One region of the Arthrobacter sp. Ms25 genome, then DNA from elsewhere that is predicted to be linked to it. Evidence: riboswitches for the same ligand, from Rfam matches in the RefSeq annotation. Region 1 holds a riboswitch; the other holds the start of a gene.
What was found. A riboswitch is a leader RNA that binds a small molecule or an ion and turns the genes downstream of it on or off. The one in region 1 is predicted to bind cyclic di-AMP.

Region 2: another riboswitch for cyclic di-AMP. It lies ahead of AC5RT8_RS01955 (LysM peptidoglycan-binding domain-containing protein); the one in region 1 lies ahead of AC5RT8_RS05040 (NlpC/P60 family protein).

Annotation. Positions count from the first base shown of each region.
Region 1 covers NZ_JBNHFP010000002.1:77,391-82,241, forward strand. Annotated here, with positions in the region: gene AC5RT8_RS05035 (M23 family metallopeptidase) at 1-465, shown strand, start outside; cyclic di-AMP (ydaO/yuaA leader) riboswitch at 614-773, shown strand; gene AC5RT8_RS05040 (NlpC/P60 family protein) at 777-1,580, shown strand; gene AC5RT8_RS05045 (NlpC/P60 family protein) at 1,593-2,387, shown strand; gene AC5RT8_RS05050 (HNH endonuclease) at 2,610-3,110, shown strand; gene mobA (molybdenum cofactor guanylyltransferase) at 3,110-3,835, shown strand; gene AC5RT8_RS05060 (DUF6457 domain-containing protein) at 3,872-4,156, shown strand; gene AC5RT8_RS05065 (molybdopterin molybdotransferase MoeA) at 4,153-4,851, shown strand, end outside.
Region 2 covers NZ_JBNHFP010000001.1:413,443-418,293, forward strand. Annotated here, with positions in the region: gene AC5RT8_RS01950 (response regulator) at 1-125, shown strand, start outside; gene AC5RT8_RS01955 (LysM peptidoglycan-binding domain-containing protein) at 237-1,112, opposite strand; cyclic di-AMP (ydaO/yuaA leader) riboswitch at 1,116-1,259, opposite strand; gene AC5RT8_RS01960 (MFS transporter) at 1,873-3,054, shown strand; gene ligD (non-homologous end-joining DNA ligase) at 3,102-4,124, shown strand; gene AC5RT8_RS01970 (sulfurtransferase TusA family protein) at 4,121-4,348, opposite strand; gene AC5RT8_RS01975 (YeeE/YedE family protein) at 4,380-4,851, opposite strand, start outside.

The DNA of each region.
Region 1 (4,851 bases):
TACGACCCGGACGCCGCGCTGGCCTCCATCACGGTCGCCGCGGGATCGCATGCGGTTCCTGCTGCTGCCAAGGGCACGCTGTCCACACCGCTGGACGCTTCGCTGGTGCAGACCTCCGGGTTCGGGCACCGCGTCAGCCCCATCACCGGAGAAGCCGGCGAGATGCACAACGGACAGGACTTCGCCGCCACCTGCGGGACCGCCGTCAATGCTGCAGCATCGGGCACCGTGGTCTTCGCCGGCTGGCACCCCTACGGCGGCGGAAACCGCGTAGTGATTGACCACGGCAACGGGGTCGAAACCACGTATAACCACCTTTCCAACATTGCGGTCACCGTCGGCGCCGAAATCGACCGGGGATTCCTGGTGGGGGCAAGCGGCACCACCGGTTCTTCAACCGGGTGCCATCTGCATTTCGAAGTCATGGTTAACGGCGAAGTTGTTGACCCTTTGAATTGGCTCTAACCCGCCAAATCAAAGGTCCGTAACCGGTTGAATATCATTTCGTGATCGGAACGTGACATACCTCAAATGTTGCTGTACGCTCGTCCTCGTGCCTGATTCGCCAACGATGGGGCACCTTCGAACAGATCGCCTAGCTCTGCCACTGTTTGAAGTCCGTTCGCAGAATCGCATGGCAGAGGCGGGGGAACCAATTTCGGGTTTCGCAAGAAACCCTTGGGGTTAAGTTGCAAAAGGCCATTAGGCCGGGCAACCGGGTGACTCCCATCCGAATCCGACAGCTCACCTCGTAGGCAATTGGGAGAGGCAAACCTGTGTCATCAAACGCTCATGGCCGCCGTCGTGCTGCCACCGTACAGACCAACCCGATCACTGCACTTTCCAAGGCAGTCAGCAGCAACGCCGGAACCGTAGGCCGCCAGGCCGCCGTCGTAGTTGCAGCATCCGGCCTCGTGCTGGCTGCCGGACTTCCTGCACAGGCTTCCGTAAGCACGGACCGCCAGGCACTCGCAGCAACCCCCCTGAACATCGTGGCCGGCAGCGTCACCGCTCCCGCCGACGCACCGTTCCAGCTTCCCCTGGTGGCCCCCAGCTCGACTTCCGGCGCTGACTACCGCGCACAGGTTGCCGCTGAAGAGGCCGCAGCCCAGGCAGCCGAAGAACTGGCCGCAGCCCAGGCTGCTGAAGCCCAGACCGCCACCCGCAACGCCGCAGCCCAGACGGCCGCTCCGGCCGCTCCGGCAGCCGGCGTCACCTTCCAGGCCGCCAGCAACGCCGCGCCTGCCGCCGCAGTTGAAGCACCGGCCTCCGGAAACGTCGCCTCCGGCCTGGTGGCTTCGGCCTACGGCCAGATCGGCGTTGCACAGGACTGCACCGCCATGGTCGAGAAGGCACTCCGCTCCGTGGGCAAGTCCGTTGGCGACCTCGCTCCGGGCCAGTTCTTCCAGTACGGTTCCGTGGTTTCCTCCCCGGCTCCCGGTGACCTTGTGATCACCGCCGGCCACGTTGCCATCTACGTGGGCAACGGCCAGGTCATCAGCGGTGGCCTGAACGGCATGAACACCGGACTGCACAGCCTCTCCGATCTGCCGGGCGCCAGCTTCGTCCGCGTGAGCTAAGCCCGGGACATCATGACCTCGTCGATTGAGCGCGCCCGCCACCGGGCGCCGGTGGCACGCGCCACCACGCTGAACGCCTTCGCCGGCGCCGTCAGTGCCAATGCCGGAACAGTGGGCCGCCAGGCAGCCGTCATCGCGGCAGCCTCGGGGCTGGTGCTGACAACCGGTGTTGCTGCCAACGCCTCCGGTGCAGACGCACCCCGCGACGTCCGGACCAGCGCACTGAACCTTTCCACGTCACTCCACGTCCCTGCGGACGTGGCCGTGTCGTTCGAACGCGCCGGTATCTCGGGTTCGACGCCGGCACCCGTGGAAGAGCCGGTGCCCGCGCTTGAGGCAGCAGCTGCCGCCGCACCCGCGGCCGGTGCCCAGGAAGCAGCCGCTGCTCCCGTCCAGCAGGCCGGCGGCAATGCCGGTGCTGCGGCTCCCAGCCTCAGCACGGCCTCCGCCGCCCAGCCGGCGCCGGCTGCCCCGTCCGGTGCAGCGTCCACGATTGCCGCCGCTGCCTATGCGCAGCTTGGGGTCAATCAGGACTGCACCATGTTGGTGACCAATGCTTTGGCCGCGGCCGGAATCAGCCACCACGGCTGGCCTGCCAGCTACCTCTCCCTTGGACGGACGGTGAGCGCAGCTGAGGCTATGCCCGGCGACCTGATCTACTACGCCGACGGCGGGATGGGCATGGCCCACATTGCTGTCTATGTCGGCGGTGGACAGGCAGTGCACGGCGGTTTCAACGGCGGCTCCACCGTCGTGGCTCCGGCCGAACTCGGTTCGGGTGGCGTCTACATCCGGGTCGGCGGCTAGGCAGTTCCGGCAACTCAGCGGCAGGGCCCCTCTTTCGAGAGGGGCCCTGCCGCGTTAAACCGGTACGGGCCACCGCCAACGGTGCGCCGGCTGCCGTAACGCAGGGCTAAATGGCCAAGATCGCGTTCCCGTTCTACTCTTGCATAGACAATCCGAAGTGCCGTCTGTGGAACGGTGTCTTGTACTCACCGGTTCGTGGGCGGCAGACGAAGAGGTATGTGCATGCGCACTCTCGTTCTGAATGCTGGATACGAACCACTGGCCGTGATCACCTTCCGCCGCGCTTTGGTGCTGGTTTTGAACGGAAAGGCAAGCGTGGTGCTGGAAAGCGGCGAGCCGGTGGTTGGCCCCAACGAAATCCTTCCCCGGCCGTCGGTCATCCTCCTTCACCGTTACGTCAAGATCCCTTACCGCGAGGGCACTGTTGCCACGCGCCGGGGCGTACTGCGCCGGGACAACCACGAATGCGCATACTGCGGCAAGGCTGCCGCCACCGTTGACCACGTAGTCCCGCGCTCCCGCGGCGGCGACGACAGCTGGGAAAACCTGGTTGCGTGCTGCCTGCGCTGCAATAACACCAAAGGGGACCGGACACTGGCCCAGTTGGGCTGGGAACTGCGGACCGTGCCGAAGGCGCCCCGGGGTGCGCGCTGGCAGATCCGGGAACTCGAACGTCCTTCCCCGCAGTGGGATCCGTTCCTGCAGAACGATACGGCTGCCTGATGCCGGCTGCCCTCCGCTACGACGCGGTTATCCTCGCCGGCGGCCGGTCCACGCGCCTCGGCGGCACCCCCAAGGCACTGCTGCTGGCTGAGGGCCGGACCCTGCTGGAGAGCACCCTTGCCGCTGCGGCCGGTGCGCGGCACGTCGCCGTCGCCGGGCCGCCCGAGCTGGCGGCCCTGTTAACGGCAGCCCCTGTCGGCAGGGTCCCGGGGACACCGGTGCTCGTCCGCGAAGAACCGGCCTACGCCGGGCCGGCCGCGGCGGTTGCAGCCGCCGTCACCGCCCTGGCTGCCCTCGAGGCCAGCGGTGACGGAGACGGCAACGCCCGTGACGACGACGGCGGGGGAGACCAGGGCGGCAGCTGCCCGTGGACGTTGGTCTTGGCCTGCGACATGCCCCGGGTTGCTGCGGCCGTACGGGTCCTGCTGGCAGCGGCGGACGCCGCCCCGGCGGACGCCGCCCCGGCGGACGCCGCCCCGGCGGAGAGCCTGCTGGCAGTGGATTCCACCGGAAACCGCCAGCCGCTGGCAGCGCTGTACCGTACGGCGGAACTGCGCGCCGCCGTCCGGTCCGCCGCTTCGGAAGGGTTGGCGAACAAGTCCATGAAGGCGTTGCTTGCTAGGGTGCAATGGAGGGGTATTGATGTTCCCCCGGGAAGTACAGCCGATGTTGACACCTGGAACGATGCACAGTCCCTAGGTGTGAGCGCCGGGGACCTGCCGTAGGACCGGGCAGTCCCCAAGCGATACGAAGGAGCACGAATGGCAAGCCAGAAGGAACAACTCGAGGCCTGGAGCAGCAGGCTGCTGCAGGCATTGGAACTTGAAGGCACGCCGGTGGATGTCTCTGCTGTCCTCGACCTGGCCGCGGCAGCCGCGCACAGCGTGGTACGGCCGGCGGCGCCGCTGACCACCTACATTGCCGGATACGCCGCAGGCCTTGCAGCCGGTACCGGGCAGGCCGACGGTGCCGTTGCCATGCGCTCGGCCATGGCGGTGGCCGCCGACCAGTGCCGTGCCGCCGCCGCCGAAGGAGACACACAGTGAGCGACTCCGCCGCGCCCGTGATCCTTCCTGCCGGGCCCAACGCGTCGTGGGCCCAGGCCCGGCACGCCGCCTATGCGGCCGCCCGCCCGCTGCCCTATGAAACCGTGCCCCTGGACGAGGCGCTCGGCCGGATCCTGGCCCTCGACACAGTGGCCCTGCAGCCCGTTCCGCACTACGGCTCGGCGGCCATGGACGGGTGGGCCGTCGCCGGTCCGCCGCCGTGGACAGTCATCAGCCACGAGGAACCCGAAATCGAACGCTGGCAGGTCCACCGGGAATCCGGGCGCCGCGCCCTGCAGCCGGGCGAAGCCGTGGAGATCCTTACCGGCGGACTGATCCCGGACGGCGCCGAAGCCGTGCTGCGCTCCGAAAGCGGCGCGGTCTCCGCTGCCACGCCGCCGGTGCTTACGCTCGGCGAACGGGCACGGGAGTCGGAACCGCGGGCCGGAGAGCATATCCGGCCTGCCGGCGAAGAGGCATCGGCGGGGGAGACCGCCATTCCTGCCGGGAAGCTGCTCAACCCCGCACACATTGCCCTGGCCGCCGTATGCGGACATGACACGCTGCCGGTGCTGCGCTCCCCGCGCGTGTCCCTGCTGCTGACCGGTGACGAGGTCATCGAAGCAGGCCTGCCCGAGCCGGGCCAGGTCCGCGACACCTTCGGCCCGCAGCTGCCGCAGCTGATCACGATGCTG
Region 2 (4,851 bases), on a different contig from region 1:
GCACCACCGACTCCGGCTACCTGCGCCTCTATATCGGCCAGCTGCGGCGGAAACTGGAGACCGACCCGGCTGCTCCGGTGCACCTGCTGACCGAGCACGGCATGGGGTACCGCTTTGTGCCCTAGCGCAGTCCCTTCCTGCGCCTGCCGGGCCAACGCACCGGGGGCTTAACGCAATGAGCGTCCGGCCCCTTGCGGGGTCGGACGCTCATCTTTGCGTATTGGGGCTAAGTAGCCTTATGCGCGGTAGAACACGGGGCCGGAGCCGACGTTGACGGACTGGACAACGGTCTGGTTGCCGTTCCAGCCGCTGTGGATGGCCTGGCCGTCGCCGATGTAGATGGCAATGTGGGCCAGGCCCATGCCGCCGTCGGCGTAGTAGACCATGTCACCGGGCTCCGGAGTGGAGACCTGGGTGCCGTAGGCTGCCAGCTGTGCGGGAGCAAGGTCTCCGACGCTGTGGCCTGCGGCGCGCAGGGCAACCTCAACCAGGACGGTGCAGTCCTGGGCTGCGCCCAGCTGCGACTGGGCCGAAGCCAGCATGATGGCGTTGGTGCCGCTGGCTGCAGGCGTTGCGGCAGCCGGCGTGATGTTGGTGGACTGGGTGGTGACGACGCCGGTGTTGGCGGCCTCGGCCGGTGCGGCTGCCGGTGCGGCAGCGGCCGGTGCGTAGGACGCAGCCGGTGCGGCGGCAACTGCCGGAGCGGCAGCCGGAGCAGCTTCGCCGGCAACGGTGATGACATCACCGGGGTAGATGATGGATTCCAGGGCCAGGCCGTTCAGCGCCAGGACGGTGTCCAGGCCAACGCCGTAAGCAGCGGAGATCTGGCCCAGGGTGTCACCGGAGGCGACGGTGTGGGTGGTGGCGGCTGCGGGAGCAGCTGCCGGTGCGGCTGCAACGGGGGCTGCTGCGACCGGAGCGGCCGGTGCAACTGCCGGCGACGGCGTGTAGTTGTCGTTGGCGACTACTCCGGCGGAGGCCGGTGCTGCCATGCTGAGCATGAGGCCGGAACCGGCGACGACTACGGCAGCGGCACTGCCGATGGTCCGTCCGCGGCCAGCGGCGGCGATGTTCTCGGCGCGGTGGCGTCCACGAGTCTTGTTGAAAGTCATGTAATAACCTCTCCCGATACCTGCGAGGTGAGCTGTCGGATGCGGATGGGAGACACCCGGCCGCCGGCGGTAACCGGTCGGCTTAACCCCAAGGATTCAAGGAACCCGTAAATGGTTCCCCCGCCTCTGCCGTGGTAGTGCGATCTGTGGACCCCGGAACCAGCGGCAGAGCTAGGTAACAAGCCCCGGGGGAGCCGCATCAGAAAGCGGCATGGGTATAACCGTACTGGATAGTTACGGTTGGATAACCATTATGTGATCTGCTTCTCGCGGGCGTGTGAGCGGGGCCGCGGTATGGTAGGGAATTTACCCCTCATGTGCCACTTCGGGTACCAGTAGCATCAATTTTAACAGGCCCGCTCCGGGCGTGTCGCCTTCAGGAAGCCGGCCGGGGGATTTCCCAGCCATCCCATGTGTAACAAGGGCATCAGCCGCCGGTTCTCCGGGGGCGGACGAGGCAGGTTTCAGCAGCGGAACACCTTCCCGTCGAAACGGGAGTGACGGGTGTGGTCCCATCCGTATCATCAGCATCACCACGGGCCCAAATGAGTGCGGGATCACGGAAATCGGCCAAGGTTGCCCGTCCCGGAGCGTTTCCGGCTCAGGGGAGGCAGCCGTCCCGTTGCCGTCCTGGGGGATTTTCGATCCGGTCCAGGCGGCGCGTAAGGTTGTTAGGCAGCCTTTCAATACGGCGGCAGTGTCAAGTAAACAGGAGTGGGCAGTGGCTGGCAGCGGTTCGAAATTATGGACTCGGGGATTCGTGCTGGCGATCGTCACCAATCTCTTTATTTCAATGGTGTTTTATCTGCTGATGACCAGCATGGCGTTGTACGCCGTGCAGGAGTTCTCCGCCTCCGACGGGGCCGCCGGATTCGCCTCCGGTTCCTTTGTCCTCGGTGCGCTGGCGGCGCGCGTGTTCGCCGGCAAGTTCCTGGACTTCGTGGGACGGCGCCGGCTGCTGGTGATTAGCCTGGCAGTGTTCGTAGCCGCGTCGCTGCTGTACATCCCGGCGTCGAACCTGGCGTTGCTGCTCACCGTGCGGATCCTGCACGGCATGGCATTCGGTGCGGCAAGCACGAGTATCTCCGCCTCCGTCATGGGGCTGATTCCCGTCCACCGGCGCGGTGAAGGCACCGGGTACTTCGGCATCTCCACGACCCTGGCCACCGCCGTCGGCCCGTTCCTGGCGGTGTTCCTGGTGGACTCCGTGAGCTACCGCGCCCTGTTCCTGTTCGCGGCCGCCTGCGCCGCCGTCGCACTGGTGCTGTCCCTGGTGCTCCGGCTGCCGGAACGCACACCCGGACCCGAGGAACAGCGGAACAAATGGCGGATGCACCTGACGGACGTCATTGACCCGTCCGCATTGGCCATCGCCTCGGTCATGTTCATTGCCGGAGCGGCGTACGCCGGAATCCTGTCCTTCCTGAACTCCTACGCACAGAGTGAAGGGCTGGTGCTCGGTGCCAGTCTCTTCTTCGTGGTCTACGCCGGCGTCGTGCTGGTTTCGCGGCTCTTTGTGGGGCGCATCCAGGACCGGCACGGCGACAACGCCGTGGTGTACCCGACCCTGGTCTCCTTTGCCGTGGGCCTCGCCTTGCTGGCCTACGCACCGAATGACGCGGTGATGGCCGTGGCCGGGGTCTTCGTAGGCTTCGGCTTCGGGGCCCTGATGCCGTGCGCCCAGGCCATCGCCGTCAGCATGGCTCCGCCGACCCGAATCGGCCTTGCCACCTCCACCTTCTTTATCCTCATGGATGCGGGCGTGGGGCTCGGGCCGTTGCTGCTGGGGGCGCTCCTGCCGCTTACGGGCTTCCACGGGATGTACTGGGTGCTCGCAGCGGTCCTGCTGGCGTCCACCGTGCTGTACCACTTCGTGCACGGCCGGAAGAACTACCGCCCCGGCGCACCGGTGGATCCGGCCCGGGGCGTTCCTGCCGCCTGACACGGTAGCCTCTTTCCCACACGGCTCCGTCAAGGGAAAGCAGGACCATGGCACGCGAGGAAACCACCCTGACCGTCCCCGGTCCGGAAGGTGAACGGCAGATCCGGATCTCCAGTCCAGGCCGGATCATCTGGCCCGATCCGGGGATAACCAAACTCGATCTGGCCCGGTACCTTGCCGACGTCGGCGACGCCTTCATCCGGGCCAACGGCAGCCGGCCGGTGTCCCTGGAACGCTTTCCGGAAGGAATCGGCTGCGAGGAGTTCTTCTCCAAGAACCCGCCCCGGGGAATGCCGGAGTGGATGCGCTCCGTCACCGTCACGTATCCCAGCGCCCGGTCGCATCCGCAGGTGGTGCTGGACGAGCCGGCCGCCGCTGTATGGGCCGCGCAGATGAACACCGTGGTGTTCCATCCGTGGCCGTCACGGGCGGAAAACACCGATAACCCGGACCAGCTGCGCATCGACCTGGATCCCCAGCCCGGCACGGACTTTGGCGACGCCGTCCGGCCGGCGCAGGAACTGCGGTCCATCCTTGCCGAGGCCGGACTGGACGCCTTCATCAAGACCTCCGGAAACCGGGGTATCCATCTTTTCGCGCCCATCCGTCCGGACCATGAGTTCCTGGACGTCCGGCACGCGGTCATCGCCGCGGCCCGGGAAGTGGAGCGCCGGATGCCGGAGAAGGTCACCACGGCGTGGTGGAAGGAAGAACGCGGCACACGCGTGTTCGTGGACTTCAACCAGGCCAACCGCGACCGGACCATGGCCGGCGCCTACAGCCCGCGGGCCCTGCCCGGCGCCCCCGTGTCCTGCCCGATCACCTGGGATGAGCTGGAGCGGGTGCGGCCGGCGGACTTCACCATGCAGACCGTTCCGGAGCGGCTGCGCACGGTCGGGGATCCCTGGGCAGACATGTCCGCCCGTCCGGGGTCCATCGACGTGCTGCTGGGCTGGTGGGAACGGGACCTGGCCAACGGACTCGGGGAGCTCCCCTTCCCGCCGGACTATCCGAAAATGCCGGGGGAGCCGCCGCGGGTCCAGCCCAGCCGGGCCCGCCGGAAGGACTAGGCCTTCTGCACCGTGATGGACCACTCCGCGGGACCCCGCTTGGAGAAATCCGTGACCGGGTAGCCGCTCTCGGCGGCCCAGCGGGGAATCGCGTCCGTGGCCTGGGTGCAGTCGAAGTGGATGACGAGCTCATCACCGGCGGTCAGCGTGGTCATGGCCTGCTTGGCCTCCACGAGGGGGAAGGGGCAGACGGATCCGTTGGTTTCCAGGGTGACCTGTGCCATGGTGTGTTTCCTTTTCTATCTTTGAAGGGGATTAGACGCCGGCCGGGACGCGCGCGGAGGCGGGCGCCGGGCGGTGGTTCATGATGGTGAGCTTCGCGGCGACGCCGGTGCCGAGGATCATGAAGATCAGTGCGGTCCAGCCCTGGAAGGTGAACTGTGCCGTCTGCACCATGGCGTTGCCGATGGTGCAGCCGCCGGCCAGCGCGGCGCCGATGCCCATCAGGGCGCCGCCGGCGAGGCTTTTCACGGCGGTGGCGGCATCGGGCACCCGGACCCGGAACTCGCCGCTGCCCTTGGCGGCGATGAATGAGCCCAGCAGGATGCCGATGACCAGGTACACGCCCCAGTCAACGAGCTCCGCATCACCGGTAACCAGGTAGCTGACCAGCTTGGAGGACGGTGTGGTGATGCCCAGTCCGTCTTCACGGCCCGTGGCCCAGCTCAGCGGCCACGCGGCGGTGGCGATAAGACCGATGACGACGGCGGTGGCGAAGGCGTTCCAC